3 regions of the Peribacillus sp. NPDC060253 genome follow, and region 1 is predicted to be linked to each of the others. Evidence: predicted binding sites of a transcription regulator. Region 1 holds the regulator's gene; each other region holds the start of a gene.

What was found. Region 1 encodes LexA, which represses DNA repair genes until DNA is damaged. Its sites were predicted from a motif close to CGAACATATGTTCG; they were not measured.
Region 2: a site for LexA is predicted at 3,117-3,130, ahead of uvrB (excinuclease ABC subunit UvrB). Genes of this name have one in related genera too.
Region 3: a site for LexA is predicted at 1,331-1,344, ahead of recA (recombinase RecA). Genes of this name have one in related genera too.

The regions. Positions count from the first base shown of each region.
Region 1 covers NZ_JBHXAS010000047.1:21,164-27,843, reverse strand. Annotated here, with positions in the region: gene ACFWE9_RS13990 (YneF family protein) at 1-56, opposite strand, end outside; gene sirA (sporulation inhibitor of replication protein SirA) at 141-581, opposite strand; gene tkt (transketolase) at 874-2,877, opposite strand; gene ACFWE9_RS13975 (DUF896 domain-containing protein) at 3,108-3,341, opposite strand; gene ACFWE9_RS13970 (YneB family resolvase-like protein) at 3,407-4,063, opposite strand; gene yneA (cell division suppressor protein YneA) at 4,083-4,394, opposite strand; gene lexA (transcriptional repressor LexA) at 4,550-5,173, shown strand; gene ACFWE9_RS13955 (hypothetical protein) at 5,906-6,193, shown strand; partial or broken gene ACFWE9_RS13950 (IS5/IS1182 family transposase) at 6,307-6,463, opposite strand; gene ACFWE9_RS13945 (esterase/lipase family protein) at 6,596-6,680, opposite strand, start outside.
Region 2 covers NZ_JBHXAS010000021.1:25,584-32,263, reverse strand. Annotated here, with positions in the region: gene uvrA (excinuclease ABC subunit UvrA) at 1-992, opposite strand, end outside; gene uvrB (excinuclease ABC subunit UvrB) at 999-2,984, opposite strand; gene ACFWE9_RS08140 (CsbA family protein) at 3,203-3,433, opposite strand; gene ACFWE9_RS08135 (catalase) at 3,622-5,199, opposite strand; gene ACFWE9_RS08130 (MMPL family transporter) at 5,468-6,680, shown strand, end outside.
Region 3 covers NZ_JBHXAS010000035.1:29,025-35,704, forward strand. Annotated here, with positions in the region: gene recA (recombinase RecA) at 142-1,185, opposite strand; gene ACFWE9_RS11680 (competence/damage-inducible protein A) at 1,531-2,763, opposite strand; gene pgsA (CDP-diacylglycerol--glycerol-3-phosphate 3-phosphatidyltransferase) at 2,786-3,370, opposite strand; gene ACFWE9_RS11690 (helix-turn-helix domain-containing protein) at 3,547-4,446, opposite strand; gene ACFWE9_RS11695 (DUF3388 domain-containing protein) at 4,465-5,256, opposite strand; gene ACFWE9_RS11700 (DUF3243 domain-containing protein) at 5,495-5,752, opposite strand; gene ymfI (elongation factor P 5-aminopentanone reductase) at 5,832-6,557, opposite strand; gene yfmH (EF-P 5-aminopentanol modification-associated protein YfmH) at 6,579-6,680, opposite strand, start outside.

The DNA.
Region 1 (6,680 bases):
CCCAGCACTAATCCAGCAATCAATGCCAGTACGCCAACTAGAATGTAAACCCACATACTATTTCCTCCTTCGTGTTGTCTAACATCAGTGTACTAGACCAAAGGTTATTATACAATACCCGCTACTGAAAAGTCCCCCATTTAGACAAATTTTCTTTCTTTTATCGGTTTTAACCAGCCGTATTTTTCATGTTCAAAATCAATGGCCAGAAAACTCGCTTCGTATTTTCGAATGCATTCAAAGAAAGCTGTCTCTGCTTCATAATCTCCTTCTGCTTTAAGTGTAATGGATTCATCCTGGATAATTAAAACGGCTTTACTCGATCCGTTTGTTTTTTCAAGATAGTATTTTCCATTTCGAGACCAAAAATTCATCTTTTTTTGCAAGCGTTGTTCAACGGCTACCTGCAATTGGAGAATGGGGACTGTCTTGGTGACAAATTCGATTTGTTTTTGCAAAATACTCTTCAATCGGCCCCTTGCTTGAATATGCTCCAAAAACAAATTGAAAAATAGCTTTTCTCTTCCATAATAATGATGGGCAAATTCATCTTCGATTAAAAAAATCTGATAGGTTCTCATCAGCCAATGCCTCCTAGCTTTCCTATTTTGGTAACCAGAACAACTTAACACCAGGACCTTCCATTATTTTCTATTCATAATGACTTTCCCCTTTAATTGACACATTTAAACGAAAATTAATTATTCTCATTATATATTGACAAACCAACAAGATATGTTGTTTGCTGGAGAAATTTTCTTCTTTTTTTGTCGAATGAAAGATTTTCCGTAGAATAGGTGCACTTTCAACATACATGAATAAATTTCGATAAAAAAACTGACACCATACCAGTTGGTGTCAGTTCCCTTACTTTTATTTAAGCATTTCTTTAACACGAGCAACTACATTTTCTACAGTGAAACCAAACTCTTGCATGATCTTACCGCCTGGTGCAGAAGCTCCAAAATGATTGATGGCCAATATTTCACCCTCATCACCTGCATAACGATCCCAACCAAAAGGTGACGCCACTTCGATGGCTAGACGTTTTTTCACTGCCGGATTAATTACACTTTGTTTATATTCTTTAGATTGAGTTTCAAATCGATCCCATGATGGCATGCTGATTACCGAAACTTCAATTCCTTCTGTTGCTAAAGCTTTCTGTGCTTCTACAGCCAAGTTCACTTCGGAACCTGTCGCAAGGAGTAATGCATCGGCTACTTCTTTCTTAGAAGCGGAGATGATGTAAGCCCCTTTGGAAACACCTTCATAAGCAGTTTCGGAAGTGTCTTTTATTGTTGGTAATCCTTGACGTGTAAGTACAAGGGCAGTTGGTTTATTTGTAGACTCCATAGCCACTTTCCAAGCTGCTGCCGTTTCATTACCATCAGCTGGACGGATAACGCCCAGGTTCGGCATAGCCCGTAATGATGCCAACTGTTCAATTGGCTCATGTGTCGGTCCATCTTCCCCTACAGCAATGCTGTCATGGGTGAAAACATAAGTAACAGGTAAGCCCATCAATGCTGCCATTCTTATGGCAGGACGTAAGTAATCAGAGAATACGAAGAATGTTCCCCCGTACACTTTTAATCCACCGTGAAGGGTCATCCCATTCAAAGCCGCCCCCATAGCAAACTCACGTACACCAAACCAGATATTACGACCACTGTAATTGCCTGGTAATAGATCTGTCTCACCTTTGATGGCAGTATTATTAGACCCAGCTAAATCTGCTGAACCACCGATGAAGCTAGGAACTCTTTTGGCAATCGCATTTAATACTTCCCCACTTGAAGCACGGGAAGCTAATGTTTTACCTTCTTCATAGACCGGAATATCCTGATCCCATTCAGCAGGCATTTCACCTTTGATTGCTAACTCCAATTGTTCAGCTAACTCAGGATGTGCTTCTTTATAATTTTTGAACAATTCGTTCCATGCTTCTTCTTTTTGAGCGCCTGCATCTACACAAGCTTCATTGAAATGTGAATACACTTCTTCAGGAACGTAGAAATCCTCTTCAAATGTCCATTTATATGCTTCCTTAGTCAGCTTCAGCTCATCTGCACCAAGCGGAGCGCCGTGAACAGCAGATTTACCTGAACGGTTTGGTGAACCGTAACCAATAACGGTTTTCACTTCTATTAATGTTGGGCGTGTATCATCAGATTTCGCTTCTTCAATCGCTTTAGCAATTCCCTGAAGATCATTGCCATCCTCAACACGGATATATTGCCAGCCATAAGATTTGAACCGGTCTGCTACACTTTCACTAAATGATTGGCTTAAGTCGCCATCAAGGGAAATGTCATTAGAATCATATAAAACAACAAGTCTTCCAAGTTGAAGATGTCCGGCTAATGAAGCGGCTTCTGCAGAAACGCCTTCCATTAAATCTCCATCTCCACAAATGCTATATGTAAAGTGATCGACAACATTATATGAATCACGGTTATAGCTTTCTGCCAAGTGGCGTTCTGCCATTGCCATACCAACTGCCATTGCAATCCCTTGCCCGAGCGGTCCTGTCGTTGCATCTACACCAGCAGTATGTCCGAATTCAGGATGACCTGGAGTTTTGCTGCCCCATTGGCGGAAGCTTTTCAAATCATCGATAGATAAGCCATATCCTGATAAATGAAGAAGGCTGTATAACAGCATAGATCCATGACCAGCTGAAAGAACAAAGCGATCTCTATTAAACCAATCTGGATTTTTTGGGTTATGATTCATGTATTCAGTCCATAGTTTATACGCCATTGGCGCTGCACCCATTGGCATACCTGGATGACCTGAATTAGCCTTTTCAATTGCATCAATCGATAATGTACGAATCGTATTGATGGAAAGTGCATCTAATTTATCTAACATATTGTAAAACATCCCTTCCTGTAATGTACCTCTTTATATTATAGTGACCTGCATAATATCACAACTAAAATCACTATTTACTACCTCAATACTTCAATTTTTAAAAAAATTTGGAAGTCCCCTATTTAGATTAAACTAAATGGGAGAATACATACATGAATGCAATTTCTTATTAATCATAAAGCAAAAAGAATCTTCCAATGGAGTGTACCATCAGAAAATTCCAAGCATTAATGTAAGTTTCTTTTATCTTTTATATCTTTTATCTTTTGAGGAGTGACATCATTACCTTCTGGATCGACAATTTTTACATGCTCCAACGTATTGGACATGGACCGTCTAAATGTTTCCAAATACTCACTTCTTAATTGTGTTTGCTCTTTCGCCTCAACTTCCGTTAAGCCTTCTTCCTTTGCTTTTTTAGAAAGTTCATTAATACGTGTTAATTTTTCTTGTGATAGCATAATTTCGCTCCTTCATAATCTGCGGATATTGTCATGGTATTAAAAAAAAAGCGAAATTACAAGTTCTAAGATTGACTTTCCTGTGTATTTTGTTGATGTTCAAGAAAGCGTCGGTTCACAGTAGCTTTAGATACATGGTAGCCAAAGCCCCTTAAAGTGGCTGCGATTTCTGCAAACGTCAATCCATTAGCCCGAAGTTTAATAATTTCTTCAATAGGAATCTCCTTACGTTCCCTGCCGGTAGAATTCCTCTGATTATGAAGATTTTTTTGAGGGCGGTATCCTTTTTCAACGGCTCTTAACATGCCGCGTTTTATTTTCAAATTATGTAATTTCCTTTGATATTCTTCGACAATACCGACTATCTGGATGACCATGGCATCTGAATCCGATAACTCAAGTTCCCCATCGTGTGAGAGAGTATAAACTTTCACGCCTTCTTTAAGAATGACATGGAAGAGGGCAATTTTCGCATTCCCTCTCCCCAGCCTTGTTTCGTCTTGGATTAATAGAACTTCAGCTTCTTTGGTTTTAAATAGTTCAAGCATGTCAAAAATGCCATCACGGTTTAACTCATAACCACTAGCCTGTTCTTTTATTATGGAAACAACTTCTACATCCATCTTCTCTGCCAATTTGACCAATTCATCTTCCTGCCTTGCCAATGATGTTTCCTGCGACTCTTTTTCTGTGCTAACCCTGCAATAGATTATTGCCTTCATAATACCCTACCTTCGCTACTTACTGCTCACTTGCCAAATTCTGAACAAGTTCTTCCCCTTTAACAGGAATGACAATGACTTGACCAGGTTTAATTGAATCCGCCCTGACCCCATTATGCTCTTCTATCCAACCAATGAATTCTTTTTTTGTCAAATTAGCTTCTTCATATTCTTCGGCAATTCCCCATAAGGTGTCACCTTCACTTACTTCTATAGAAAGGAAATCCTTTTTTTGATCGTTATTTAATGTGCAAGAGAATAAAATTGAAAAGATGAATACAGATCCCGCTAATAGAATCGTATAAATATAGTTTTTGTATAAATTTTTCATAAATATCCCTCCAAAGCGAATGTTCGTTCGTATGTTATATTCAAATTATAATACGAACGTTTGTTTCAGTCAATAACAAAATTCGAACTTATGTTTGTATAGAGATGGGGGCCATGATATAATAAAGCAAAGAACATTGGAGAAGAGGTGCAAAAATGACTAAACTATCAAAACGGCAGCAAGATATTCTTGATTTCATTAAAGAAGAAGTCCGCCAAAAAGGGTATCCACCTTCCGTAAGGGAGATTGGCGAAGCAGTGGGACTTGCATCAAGTTCAACAGTTCACGGACATTTATCCCGCCTGGAAAGCAAAGGGCTGATAAGACGTGACCCTACCAAGCCGAGGGCCATTGAAATCCTGAATTTAGAAGAAGCCAACAGTATTCCGAAAACGAATGTCGTGAACGTACCTTTACTTGGAAAAGTAACAGCGGGCATGCCGATTACGGCCATTGAGAACATAGAAGAATACTTCCCGCTTCCCGAAAGCATGGTTCCACATGATGACCATGTATTCATGCTCGAAATCATGGGAGAGAGTATGATCGAGGCAGGAATTCATGATGGGGATTATGTCATCGTGAAACAACAAAGCAGTGCCAATAACGGAGATATCGTCGTGGCCATGACTGAAGATGATGAAGCCACTGTAAAACGATTCTTTAAGGAACCGGATTACATAAGGCTTCAGCCTGAGAACTCAAATATGGAACCCATTATTTTAAGAGATGTTTCGATACTTGGAAAAGTAATAGGCTTATATAGACAAATACACTAAAAGCGCTAAAGGCGCTTTTTTTGTTTGTTTTAATTTATGTCCCAAACTCTCTCATTATGCATATGTAAGACTAGGTTTTGATTACTATTTTTTAATAGTATGGAATTTTATAGGATTATTTCAATTTCCCCTTTTTCTTTTAAGGTTGATAGGAAAGTAAACTATCGCCATTCGGTGCGTGGAAGCCTATGTAAATGTAACCTTTTGTTAAATTAAAAAAAGAGAGGAATAAATTCACCACTCAGATAAAATTCATTACACTTTCGCCGATCAAGTTAAAAAATCTGTACTTCCATAAAATCCTATGCTTTGGCAGGCTCAAAGACGGAATCTTGACGGTATGATTATCTTCAACAATTCTGAATCATACTTCTCTATATTTCGGTTCTTAGCCATAGCCCAAATCGAATTTTTCTGTGCTTCTCAGTAGTCATTTTCTACTATGACAGCAGTATATAAATTTCTATCTACCCAGTTGGATATTTTCTGAATCGTTAAACTGGCGTACCGTTGACACCTAAACCATTTTATCCTCCAACGTAGAAAAAGCCATCACATCCATTACTTTCCTTGGATTGATGGCTTTATAAATTGACCGTTGAAAATCTTCAAAGCTGTTCGAATTACCTTTCTTTGATAAATGACTTCTTTCGTAAAAATTACTGTGGTATAAATCCTACCTAAATGGTGAAAGTTAATTTTGTATATCTTCCAATTTAAGGTGGTGAAATTATGGACTTCCCGACCATCCATACAAATTTTTGGGATGCAGTGATAGCCATTCCTACCATAATAATACTAACTCAACTGATTAAGGTTTTGTTTCATACTCCTAAAAAATTCATCCCTACCATCGCATTAGTTCTTGGCTTGTTCATTTCCATTTTCATCAGCCATAGAAATCATTTGGTTGCAGGAATTTTTATGGGCTGGTTTTATGGCTATGCAAGCATAGGCAATTACGCTGCGCTCAAAACTGGCATTTTGTCCTATAGAGCATCTAATGAAAAGACAGATTAGCTATCAGGTGTATGGCCGTCGATGAAATTCATTCATCTATTAAATCCATAGGCTACTGCACAGCATCTATGCCATCGACCACTCGCAATTTATATTGCGGTATGCTGCTGTAAGAACGAATAGGCAAACTGTTTTGTTCGTTCATCTTTCACATAGAAACCACTCTCAAGATCCGTTGAACTTTCATTAATCTCCTTGGTTTCTTTCTTGATAAATTTCTGGTGGTAAAGGCTTCTTTCCACTGTTTTCACGATCTTGATTTATTTCTTCGACTGTAGACAAACTCGAAAATAATTGAGTTTGTCTCAGTTTTTTAGGTTTGTAAATTCGAACGTTGCCTCCAGGCACTCGCTTTCAGCGTTCGGTCCGGGATGCCTTCAATAAAGAGAAGGCATCTTCTTCTTATTTTTCAATATAAACAGAACGAATTAGCGTACGGGTTCTTTCAGCACCACTCACACTTTTTTCCATGACATCAATCGTTACA
Region 2 (6,680 bases), on a different contig from region 1:
TCTATCCCATAATGATTGGCTACCGCTTCAAGAAGCTGAGGATAATATTGTGAGCTTGTCGGCTCCCATGGTGCAATCGCATTTTGACGGAGGCTCAACTCCTTATCCGGTATGACCAGATCTCGGTCCACTTCAAGCCTTGCTCCCAAGCCATCACAATCCGGACAGGCTCCAAAAGGGCTATTGAAGGAGAACATTCTTGGCTCTAACTCTTCAATCGAAAAGCCGCAGTATGGGCACGCATGATGTTCACTGAACAGCAATTCTTCTTCACCCATAACGTCAATGATGACTTTTCCTTCGCCAAGCTTCAGAGCACTTTCCAATGAATCTGCAAGCCTTGCCATGACCCCCTCTTTAATGACAATCCGGTCTATAATGACTTCAATTGAATGTTTTTTATTCTTTTCGAGAGTGATCTCTTCACTAAGATCATGCATTTCCCCGTTCACACGGATGCGGACATATCCTTGTTTCTTAACTTCCTCCAAAACTTTTGCATGTGTCCCTTTTCTGCCTGAGACAAGCGGTGCCAATACCTGAAGCTTGGTACGCTCAGGGTAATCCAAAATGCGGTCCACCATTTGCTCAATCGTTTGGGAGGTAATCTCTATATGATGGATCGGACATGTCGGCCTGCCGACCCGTGCATATAACAGCCTTAAATAATCATAGATTTCCGTAACAGTCCCTACGGTTGAACGAGGATTTCGACTGGTCGTTTTCTGGTCTATGGAAATGGCTGGTGACAAACCTTCAATTGCATCGACATCCGGTTTATCCACTTGACCTAAAAATTGACGCGCATAAGCGGACAGTGATTCTACATAACGTCTTTGCCCTTCTGCATAAATCGTATCAAAAGCCAAGGAAGACTTTCCGGATCCGGACAATCCAGTTAGAACGACAAGTTTGTCTCTCGGTATCGTGATATCGATATTCTTTAAATTATTGGCCCTGGCGCCTTTTATCACAATCTTATCCATTGCCATGTTTCGTCACCCTTCCGCTTTTAACTCTAGTATTAAATCACGCAGCTCGGCAGCTCGCTCGAAGTCCAGTGCCTTTGCCGCTTCCTTCATTTCTTTTTCCATGCTTGCCATCACTTTCATACGCTCTTTTTTAGGAAGCTTGGCGAGGCTTGGTGCAAGATCCTTTTTGTACGCTTCTCCTTCTTCCGCTACATGAGTAGCCTTTATGGAGTCTCGGATATCTTTTTGAATGGTTTGCGGCAGTATTCCATGCTCATTATTATAATTTTCTTGAATTACACGGCGCCGTTTCGTTTCATTAATGGCAAGTTCCATCGAATTCGTGATGCGGTCTGCATACATGATGACGTGACCGTTGGCATTACGGGCGGCACGGCCCATCGTTTGAATTAGCGATCTTTCTGAGCGAAGGAATCCTTCTTTATCGGCATCCAGAATGGTCACTAATGAAACTTCCGGAATATCCAATCCTTCACGTAAAAGATTGATTCCAACCAATACATCATATTTGCCCATTCGCAGCTCCCGGATGATTTCTATCCTTTCGAGGGTTTTCACTTCCGAATGAAGGTACTGGACCTTGATGCCTATTTCCTTTAAATAATCAGTTAAGTCTTCAGACATCTTTTTCGTTAATGTCGTAATGAGGACACGTTCGTTCTTTTTGACCCGATCCTGTATTTCACCAATCAAGTCATCTATCTGCCCTTCAATTGGCCGTACTTCAATCGTTGGATCCAGCAAGCCGGTAGGACGGATAATCTGCTGAACCATTTCTGGTGTATGCTCAAGTTCATATAGTCCCGGAGTTGCCGAAACGAATATCGATTGATGGACCTTTTTTTCAAATTCTTCAAATCTTAGCGGACGGTTATCTTTTGCAGACGGCAGACGGAAGCCATGATCGACGAGTACTTGCTTACGTGCCTGATCTCCATTGAACATGCCCCTGATTTGCGAAAGGGTTACGTGCGATTCATCCACGACCAGCAGAAAGTCTTCAGGAAAATAATCCATTAACGTGTACGGCGTCGCACCTGCCGGACGAAGCGTTAAATGTCGGGAATAATTCTCGATCCCTGAACAAAAGCCCATTTCCCGCATCATTTCCAAATCATATCGGGTCCGTTGCTCCAAGCGCTGGGCTTCAAGCAATTTTTCATCTTCCCTTAATTCCGTCAATCGTTCTTCCAGTTCAATCTCGATATTTTGGATGGCTACCCTCATTTTCTCTTCGCGGGTTACGAAATGGGAAGCCGGAAAAATGGCAATATGTTCGCGTTCACCGGTGATTTCACCAGTAAGGGCATCGACTTCGCGGATACGGTCAATCTCATCCCCGAAAAACTCGACCCGTACGCAATGTTCATCGCGGGAGGCCGGAAAGATTTCGACCACGTCGCCGCGAACGCGGAAAGTCCCCCGTTGAAAGGCAATATCATTTCGTTCATATTGAATATCCACAAGTCTGTGCAGCAATGCATTTCGTTCTATTTCCATGCCAGTTCGGAGAGAAACGACCATCTCCCGGTACTCTTCAGGGGAACCCAGACCATAAATGCACGATACACTGGCAATGATGATGACATCTTTCCTTTCGAACAAAGATGAAGTTGCCGAGTGACGCAGTTTATCGATCTCATCATTGATGCTTGCATCTTTTTCGATGAATGTATCAGTGGATGGAACATAAGCCTCTGGCTGATAGTAATCATAATAGCTAACGAAGTATTCGACGGCATTATTAGGGAAAAACTCTTTGAACTCACTGTAAAGTTGCCCTGCCAACGTTTTATTGTGGGCGATGACAAGAGTCGGTTTATTGATTTGCTGAATCACATTGGAAACGGTGAAAGTTTTCCCTGTCCCCGTCGCCCCCAATAATGTCTGCATTTCCTTTCCTTCTTTAATGCCATCGACAAGCATTTCAATTGCTGCAGGTTGATCCCCTTGAGGAGAGTATTTTGAGACTAACTCAAATTTATCCTTCACCAAGCATAGCCTCCTATTGAAATATTTTTATATAAAAAACGGGACATGACCATATCCCTTCTATTTATTCCGGTTTATGAATGTATATATACACATTCTACCACAATAGCCTCAAAACAAACCAGCAAAAAGCGAACATCCATTCTGTTTTTAGGATATGGACTCTATGGGCGTCGGAGTGTAAATGCAAGTTGAGTACAAAAAAAGCACCTTTGATGTCAGGCGCTCTTGGATGTTCGTTTCATCATTCTTTTTGATAACCAAAATCCCACTGTCAGGGATAATGCATCAACGATGATCAATAAATTTGTATGCGTATAACCTTTATATGCAGACGCTGTAATCAGGGCAACAGTTAAAACAAGTCCCACGACATTGTTATAGGTAACCCTTGAAAATAACATGACAAGTAGACAAGGAAGGAAAAGGGCAGAAAGAATTTTAATCATTTTTTCATCTCCTTTATAAGAGAAAAATAGAGTAGTTTCAGTTTAAATGATTATGAAGTTTTTTGCCAATCTATTTCCTGCTTGATTTCATATCTTCTTCAGAAGAACGTTCCAGCCATTCACTCAATTATTCCCATAAAAAAAGGAAGCCAACCCTTTTAAAAGGAGTAGCTTCTTTTTTTGACCAATCAATATGGATCTGCTTCATGTCCTTTTTTTGCTGCATCCTCTGGGTTATCCGTTCCACCTAGAGGTTTTGAAGAATTCGTATGTTCAGAAGCTGAAGCTAGTCCCTCTTTTAGTCTGCGGCCATATTCTTCATCAGCCTCTGCAGCAAGAGCTATCATTTTTTCTTGAATGCGTGGGTCTGCCGGAGCTAATGCCGAGACTAAATTGGAGATTAAATCATCTCTCTCCCAATCTTCAAATTCACGATATGTTTCACCAGCCTGTTTCGTATTGCTTTGGCGATCAATTGTTTCACGGACCAGTTTTCCTTCTACAATTGGTGTATGCTCTTTACCCGTTTGCTCGGCTTCCTTCAACCCGCCTACAGTTGATGGCTCATAGTTGATGTGAGGGCTTTGATTCCCTCTGCCAACTTCATATTGCATCTGGCCGCCAGTCTGATTCGTGGCTGTTGGTTTCTTTGGAGCATTAATCGGCAATTGCAGATAATTCGCTCCAACTCGGTGACGTTGTGTATCAGAATAAGAGAATGTACGTCCCTGTAACATCTTGTCATCCGAGAAGTCCAGTCCGTCCACCAAGACGCCCGTACCGAATGCAGCCTGTTCGACTTCAGTGAAATAGTCTTCCGGATTTTTATTCAGTACCATCGTACCAACATGCAGCCATGGGAACTCATCTTTCGGCCAGATCTTCGTATCATCCAGCGGATCAAAATCCAACTCAGGATGATCATCATCACTGATGATTTGTACGTTTAAATCCCATTCCGGATATTCCCCACGTTCAATCGCTTCATATAAGTCCTGTGTGGCATGATTGAAATTCGTAGCTTGAATTTCATTGGCCTCTTTCTGTGTCAAGTTCTTGATCCCTTGTTTCGGTTCCCAGTGATACTTGACAAGTACGGCTTTGCCTTCTTCATTCACCCATTTATAAGTATTGACGCCCGACCCTTGCATCATTCGGTAATTGGCTGGAATGCCCCAAGGGGAGAATACAAATGTGACCATATGAAATGTTTCCGGTGAGCTGGAGCAAAAATCGAAAATCCTTCTGCCATCCTGGATATTCGTGACCGGATCCGGTTTGAAGGCATGAATCAAATCAGGGAATTTCATGGCATCCCTGATAAAGAAAATTTTCAGGTTATTCCCCACAAGATCCCAGTTTCCATCTTCCGTATAAAATTTAACGGCAAATCCCCTGGGGTCACGTAGCGTTTCCGGGGATGTCCCTCCATGGATTACAGATGAAAATCTAACGAATACCGGTGTTTTTTTACCTTCTTCCTGAAAGACTTTCGCTCTCGTATATTTTGAAATCGGCTCGTCCCCCGCTTTACCAGTCGGAACAAAGTAACCATGGGCACCCGCACCACGGGCATGCACGACCCGTTCCGGAATGCGCTCCCTATCGAAGTGACTGATCTTTTCCAGGAAGTCATAGTTCTCCAATGTACTTGGTCCTCTGTTCCCCACAGTTCGAATGCTCTGGTTGTTCGTTACAGGGTGCCCTTGCCTGTTCGTTAATGTTTCATTAGATTCATCATTTGTTTTTTTGGATTTATTGGACAAAAAATCCCTCCTCTGTTAATAAAAGCCATAACACTACTTTACTTTCCCCAATTCCCTATATTTAACTCTCCAAACTTCATATTTACATACCATTCATCAAATGAGTGCTTTTTTCCTATAGGAGAATGAGGATATTTTCATACACCCTACTAAGTTTCATAATTAGGATGAAAAGCCTTTGAATGAGCATACCCATTTTTGTATAAGTCAACAGGACGCCATTATAATGAAGTAAGGACAAAAAAAATTCAAAAGCGAGGTACCCTCATTGGACGAATCAGTATTAGGAAGACTTAGCAGGATGATGACTGGAAAAGCTAGTCGCTGGGTTGTCATTGCTGTATGGCTAATTGCAGCAATACTATTAACACTCACATTGCCTGACGTAAAGGATCGAACAGCAAATAATGCCGCGGATTTGCCTGCAGACTCAGCTTCTGTTGTGGCTGATGAACTTATTAAAGAAAAGTTCCCCAATTCGTCAGGGATACCAGCCTTACTGACATGGCATCGGGAAGGCGGACTGACAGAAGCCGACTTGGCTGAAATCCAGTACCTTTCCAAAGAGCTGACAGATAATCCACTGAATCAGCAATCTTTTTTACCACCGCTTCATGAAATCCCGTTGCCCGCTCTGCAAGGGTCTGTTTCAGAAGATGGCATGACTTTCGTACAGCCGCTCTTCTTTAAAGAAAAGACCGAGACTGCCATTCTGGAAAAAAATCTTGAAAGCATTAATGAAATCGTTTCAGAACGCATTGGAACAGACCCGTTCAAAGTCCCGATAGATTCAGATCATTTATCCCTTCGTGTAACAGGCCCTGTAGGGATATCCGTCGATGCAACGGGATTATTTTCAGGTGCTGATTTCCAATTGCTTTTAGCAACCGTAATACTTGTACTTGTCGTCTTATTACTCATTTACCGTTCCCCGCTTTTAGCCATCATTCCTCTAATCGGAGTAGGCTTCGCCTATCTGGTCACAAGTCCGATTCTTGGATTCATGGCAGACCATGGTTGGATCACTGTCGATTCACAAGCCATTTCAATCATGACCGTATTATTATTCGGTGCTGGAACGGATTATTGTCTATTTTTAATTTCTCACTTCAGAAGTGAATTAAGGAATCATGAAAGTAAACGGGAAGCAATGATTGCCGCATTTAAAGATTCGTCCGGCGCAATTGCGATGAGCGGCCTTACGATCGTCATCTCCCTATTAACATTGCTTGTAGCGAAATACGGAGCTTATCACCGGTTCGCCGTACCCTTTGCCTTGTCCATTTTAATCATGATGGTGGCAGCTTTAACACTTGTACCGGCATTGCTTTCTGTATTTGGGCGGGCTTCCTTCTACCCGGTTGTTCCGCGCACACCGGAAATGGAAGAAGCACGGGCTAAGAAAAAAGGGAAAACCGTTAAAAGGCATAAAGAAACAGGCCGCATTGGTAATTGGATTGGTCATATTGTCACAACCAAAC
Region 3 (6,680 bases), on a different contig from region 1:
ACATTCATTATGGAAGTAGACTGTAAATCTGTATTCCCCAGCCACTTAATTCGCTGAAAATTGCGCACTTTTTCAATTTCACTCTAATTCATAATATATAGAAAGAGGCCTAAGCGAACAAGCTTAGGCCTTTTCCTTCTGTTAATCAAGCAATTCAAAATGTTCTTCTTCTTTTTCTTCTGGTGGTAATTCATGCTCTCCATCAAGATTATAGTGATCTCTGATTTTCTGAGAAATCTCCTGGGCGATATCCTGGTTTTCTTTCAAGAACATCTTCGCATTTTCCCGTCCTTGTCCGACACGCTCTTCATTGTAAGAGTACCACGAGCCGCTTTTAAGGACGATATCCAAATCTGCACCCATATCGATGATTTCACCTTCCTGGGAAATCCCTTGACCATACATGATGTCAACTTCTGCTTGACGGAATGGGGGAGCAACCTTGTTTTTTACAACTTTGATTTTCGTTTTATTACCGACGATTTCATTACCTTGTTTTAATTGTTCCGCACGACGCACTTCCAGACGAACAGTTGAATAGAACTTCAATGCCCGGCCTCCTGGAGTGGTTTCTGGATTTCCAAACATAACACCGATTTTTTCACGGACTTGGTTAATGAAAATGGCAATGGTATTTGATTTATTAATGGCACCAGACAGTTTTCTAAGTGCCTGAGACATCATCCGGGCTTGAAGACCCATATGGGAATCTCCCATTTCTCCTTCGATTTCAGCTTTAGGAACAAGGGCTGCCACCGAGTCAATGACAATGATATCTACCGCTCCGCTACGCACTAATGCTTCAGCGATTTCCAGGGCTTGTTCACCCGTATCAGGCTGTGAAAGCAATAACTCATCGATATTCACACCAAGTTTTTCTGAATATGCTGGATCTAAAGCATGCTCTGCATCAATGAACGCAGCCGTGCCACCAGTCTTTTGTACTTCTGCAATGGCATGTAATGCAACAGTCGTTTTACCGGAGCTTTCAGGTCCATATATCTCAATGACCCGGCCTCTTGGATATCCGCCCACTCCCAATGCTACGTCCAATGCTAAAGAACCGCTTGAAATGGTTGAAATCCTTCGATCACTCTGTTCTCCAAGTTTCATAATAGAACCTTTACCAAATTGTTTTTCTATTTGTTTTAACGCCATATCTAAAGCCGCTTGACGATCACTCACTCAATTTCCTCCTCTATATTCAAATAATCGGCTGTCCGATTAAAGGTGTTCTTACGTTAGCAATTATTTGAGATCAATGTTTATATCTTGTCTCAAAACCTATCTTTACTATATACTCTTTTTACTATTTTGCCAAGCAAAAAGTCGAACATTCATTCGTTTTTTTCTTTCGGGATATTCTTTGTAAAAAAGCGTTTTATCATAAGGAATCCCTCATTTTCTTTCAATTACTAACTTAAAAAAGCATCTTCATGGAATTAACTTTTTTCTTTTTTTTCTTTTTTTTACAGAAACAAACTTCTCAAACAAATAAAAACAGGGCTTTAAAAAGCCCTGCTTTGACGTTTATAAATCCCTTAATAGGTAATGACAGCCGTACTTCACACTTCGAATCCGGTTCTGCGCCCTGCTTCCGGAAAGATTTAGCTCTTTGAAATGAGTGTTCCCATCCCGATATGAAATACCAATAAATACTGTACCGACAGGTTTGCCTTCTTGTTCATCAGGCCCTGCGACACCTGTAAAGCTGATGCCTACATCCGCATCGAGCTTTTTCCGGACATTAGAGGCCATTTCCATTGCACACTCACCGCTGACCACACCATGCTCAGAGATGGTACCCTCGCTGACGTCTAGAGCATTCGACTTAGCATCATTCGTATAACTGACAATACCACCTTTGAAGACTTTACCGGCGCCCGGGATGGTTGTCAGCTGCTCTTGGAACATCCCTCCGGTCAAGCTTTCCGCTGCCGCAATCGAAAGTTTGCGGACCGTTAATTCTTTTACAAGCTCCTTTATGAGCGAAGTATTATCACTTCCATAATAGAACTTTCCAACCCGGCTAAGAATTTCTTTTTCCGCTTCTAAAATAAGCTCTTCGCATTTGTCTTTAGATGAGTCTTTAGCGGTAATCCTTAACGTCACTTCCCCTTCGGAAGCAAGGGGAGCAATTGTCGGATTGGTTTGATTGACAAGAAGATCTTCAATCACCGTTTCCAGTTCAGCTTCACCTATCCCGTAGAACCGAAGAACCTTCGAATCGATCCGTTCATGCTTGTCCAGTTTATTCATGATCGCTTCATACCCGTAACTTAAAAACATCGGTTCCATTTCACTTGGGGGACCTGGGAGAAGCATGTATGTAATCCCAGATTTGGATAAGAACATTCCCGGGGCCATCCCATGATCGTTTGCCAACACTTCACAGCCTTCCAGAACAAGCGCTTGCTTTTTGTTGTTTTCCGTCATCGGCCGTTCCCGTTTTTGAAAGTAAGCTTCAATGGATTGCAAAGCTTCGTCATTAAAAACGAGCTTTTTCCCTATATGGCGAGCAATCGTTTCCTTCGTTAAATCATCTTTGGTAGGACCGAGTCCACCGGTAAAGACAATCAAGTTCGCCCTTGATTCAGCGATTTCTATAGCTTGTTGTAAACGACGGTCGTTATCCCCTACCACAGTATGGTAAAAAACATTGATACCCATTTCCGCGAATTGTTGTGATAGGAATCTTCCATTAGTGTTATTTATTTGTCCTAAAAGAAGCTCAGAGCCCACTGCAATGATTTCTGCATCCATCTTTTCAAAACCACCATTCGTTTTACTTTGAATTAACAAATACATCTCTGTTTTTTATAAAATAATCCAAACCTGACCAGATTGTAAAGATTAATGCAATCCATAATGTGATATTAGCAAACGGAAGTGAAATGAGGGCGAATGGAAGGTTATGCAGCAATAATGCCGAAATAGCAACAATTTGCGCCCATGTTTTAATTTTACCAAGCTGGTTAGCTGCAACCACTTCCCCTGTCCCTGCTAGCACTAAACGCAATCCGGTTACGGCAAATTCACGACTTATGATCACGATCGCAATCCACGACTGACCGTACATTAAATCTAGGTCAACCAAAACAATTAGGGCAGCTGAAACCAGAAGTTTATCAGCCAATGGGTCTAAAAATTTCCCTAAATCCGTAATTAAATTATATTTTCTGGCAAAATGGCCATCGATCCAATCCGTGGTAGAAGCGATAATGAAGAGGATCGCTCCAGCTAAGTGCGCAACTGGCAAGCTGTATTCTCCCCAAGTAAGTGTGCCCCATGAAAAAGGTGCGAGCATGATGATTAAAAAAACTGGAATTAAACAGATTCTTGCTACTGTAATCTTATTAGGCAGATTCAAAACTTTTACCTCCAAAATTTACGCCGGCCGTTTGGCAAAGCGTTATAGATCTAAAATAATTATGGCGCTTGGCCAACTCATGCTTATATGTATAATTTAACTCAAAATCCAATCTTATATGCCGGGTAAACCAATCCCGCATTAATATAGAGAAAAAATAGTCATCTATAAGATGACTATTCGGCTTTCGTAAATTGTATCGTTACCAATTGCGTATTCACTTCAGTCGGTGAAATGGAATACTCCAGCTTCTCATCGTTCACAAAAATATCCGTTTCATACGCTCTGCCTACATTGATGACAGCTTCTTTTTCATTGGTGAAATCAATTTCCTCGCTATCGTCCTTGCTGATAGTCCCTTGGAATAGTAATTTACCTTCACCATTTTTAATGCCAACCCATGGTGAGCCTTTTGAAGTCACTTTTAACTTAAATGTATCCGTATTTTTCAATTCATACGTACTATTTTTACCGTTTGTACTGCTAACGGTAAGTTTTTGCTTGGTCTTTTCATCTACAGCGTCATCTGCATCATCTTTCTTGTCAGATGTATCTTCGTTTTTTACCTCTTGCTTTTTATCCGCTTTCTCTTGTTCCTTTTTGTTTAATTCATCACTTTTGTTGTATCCGACCACTTCGTTCTGTTTTTCACTCTTTTTATCAGCAGTATCTGGCTTGCTCATATAATTGGATACTAACACCCAAATTAATATAGCAACACCAATAACTAAAACTGAAACTAGGATTTTAGGCAACATTTCTACAACCTTGGAGTCCCCAGCCGGAATCGTTTTCCGGGATTGGACCCTTGAAAGTTGTTCAGGCAATTCCTCACTATAGACTGAAGGCACTTCACTCTTATATTGTTCAAAAATCTCTTCGGAATCCAGCCCGACCGCTTCACAATATTGCTTTATGAAAGCCCGTACATAGAACTTTCCAGGCATCATACTGTAATTTCCCTCTTCAATGCCAATGAGGTAGCGCTTTTGAATCTTCGTTAATTCCTGTAAGTCTTCGAGGCTAAGGCCTTTTGCTTCCCTAGCTTCCTTTAATCGATTACCTAACTCAGTCAAATAAAAACACCTGCCATTTTAAAAGTCAAAGGAACCAAAATCAGATCCAGAAAACTGGTCTTTTTGGTCGACAACTTCATATGTTATTTCTTCATCTGGATTGTTTCGCAATTCAATAATATAATCAAAGTCTTCGAGAGTATACTCGGTATTTTGGACAAAAACATCCGGATGCTCGATGACTTTGACCGCATCAAGCCTCATGATTTCGCGAATCAACTGCCAATGTCGCTCATTTGCACGGCGAGTCGAAACAATTCCATCTAAAATGAATAAATTATCATTGTTATATTCATCCTCAATAAGCTGACTGCGGATAGTCTGCTTTAAAAGGGTTGATGACACAAACAACCATCTTTTATTAGCACATACACTCGAGGCTACGATAGATTCCGTTTTCCCTACACGTGGCATGCCTCGGATGCCGATTAATTTATGACCTTCCTGTTTAAATAGCTCGGCCAGGAAATCGACAAGCAAGCCAAGTTCATCACGGACAAACCTAAAGGTGTTTTTCTCATCAGCATCGCGCTGAATATAACGTCCATGCCTGACAGCAAGACGATCACGCAATTTAGGTTCCCTAAGCTTAATGACCTTTATCGTATCCATCGTACGGAGGATTGATTCGAATCTTTCTATATTACGGCTATCTTTCGCCAACAAAAGTAAGCCACGCCTGCCTTGATCAACCCCGTTAATAGTGATGATATTGATCGACAGCATACCCAGCAGGGATGAAATATCCCCTAATAAACCTGGGCGGTTGACTTGAATTTCATATTCAAAATACCATTCTTTATTCTCCACGATAACACTCCTTAAGCCTAAAAGCATTTACCCAACATCCGGGCAAAACTTAACCATCGTTATTTTCAAGGCCTGTACCCATTAATTATTATTGTCTAGATTCTATAATATAGCATTTCCTGTTAAGTTAAAAGGAAAAACCCTATAAAAGTCTTCATTTTTATCGAAGAGGATAAATAGTTGTCAACTTCAAGCCAAAGGCCCTGTTAATTAATAACAGGGCCTTTGGCTTGATAGTTTACTTTGATCCATTGTTCTCGACTAACTTGACCATAACGCTTGCCATTGCATGTTTTTCATCATCGCTTGCGACCGACCAAAGATCAGCAAGAACTTTCTCTTGATCATTCTGGGGCTCAACCTGCTTAGCAAGGTAATCGCCGATTTCAAAAGCCAAGTTGGTAACAGCCCCTCCTGATAAACCTTGTTGTTCACCTTGATTTAATCTGTCGCCTAAGAAATTTTTCCATTGATCCCAATTGTCTAGTACAGACATGAATGGTCACCCTTTCCTTCAAAATAGTACATAGATATTTTGTGAAGGAACCGAGGAAATTATACATGTCATACAAAAATCATGTGTACCATCCACCATTTACGCCTAAGATTTGTCCGGTGATATATGATGACTTGTCAGAAAGCAGAAAGAAAACGGCCTCGGCGACTTCTTTCGAATTGCCCATCCTGCCCATCGGGATATCGCCTTTGATGATTTCCAAATCTTCAGCACTGAAGGTTTCGAGCATCGACGTTGAAATCGCACCGGGGGCAACGGCATTCACTCGGATCCCATTCAGCGATACTTCTTTGCTCAGTGCCTTGATAAATGCATTTTGGCTGCCCTTGACCATTGAATATAGGACCTCACAAGATGCACCCGTCTGTCCCCAAATCGATGTGACTGCAACAATTGCAGTCTGTTCCTGGTACATCAACTTGGGAAGCAGTTCCTTTGTTAATTGGAAAGGGCTCGTTACATGTAACTGGACCATTTCATTCACGATTTTCTCATCCATATCGGAGATGAGCCCATAATAGCTATTACCGCTATTAAGGACGATGGCATGAAGGGCAAAAATATTATCCGCCAATTTCTTGTATCCGTCCGGTGTAGCTAAATCAGCTTGAACCGGAATAAGTTCAACTTGATGAGGTTTCAGTTCCTCAATTAATTCCAGGATTGCTTCTTCGTTGTTGTTATAATGTAAGTAAAGTGAATAATTCTCTTCGGCGAGCTTTATAGCGATTTCCCTGCCGATTCCTCCACTGGCACCAGTAATAAGGGCAAAACGTTTCCCCACATTCCCGCCTCCTTTTTTATTTTATTTAGGAAGTACCTGACAGACGGTCATCCGTTCATCGGATATTAAGTCCTTGGCGATGTTCCTGATATCTTCAATCGTTAGTTTTTCTAATACCGATAC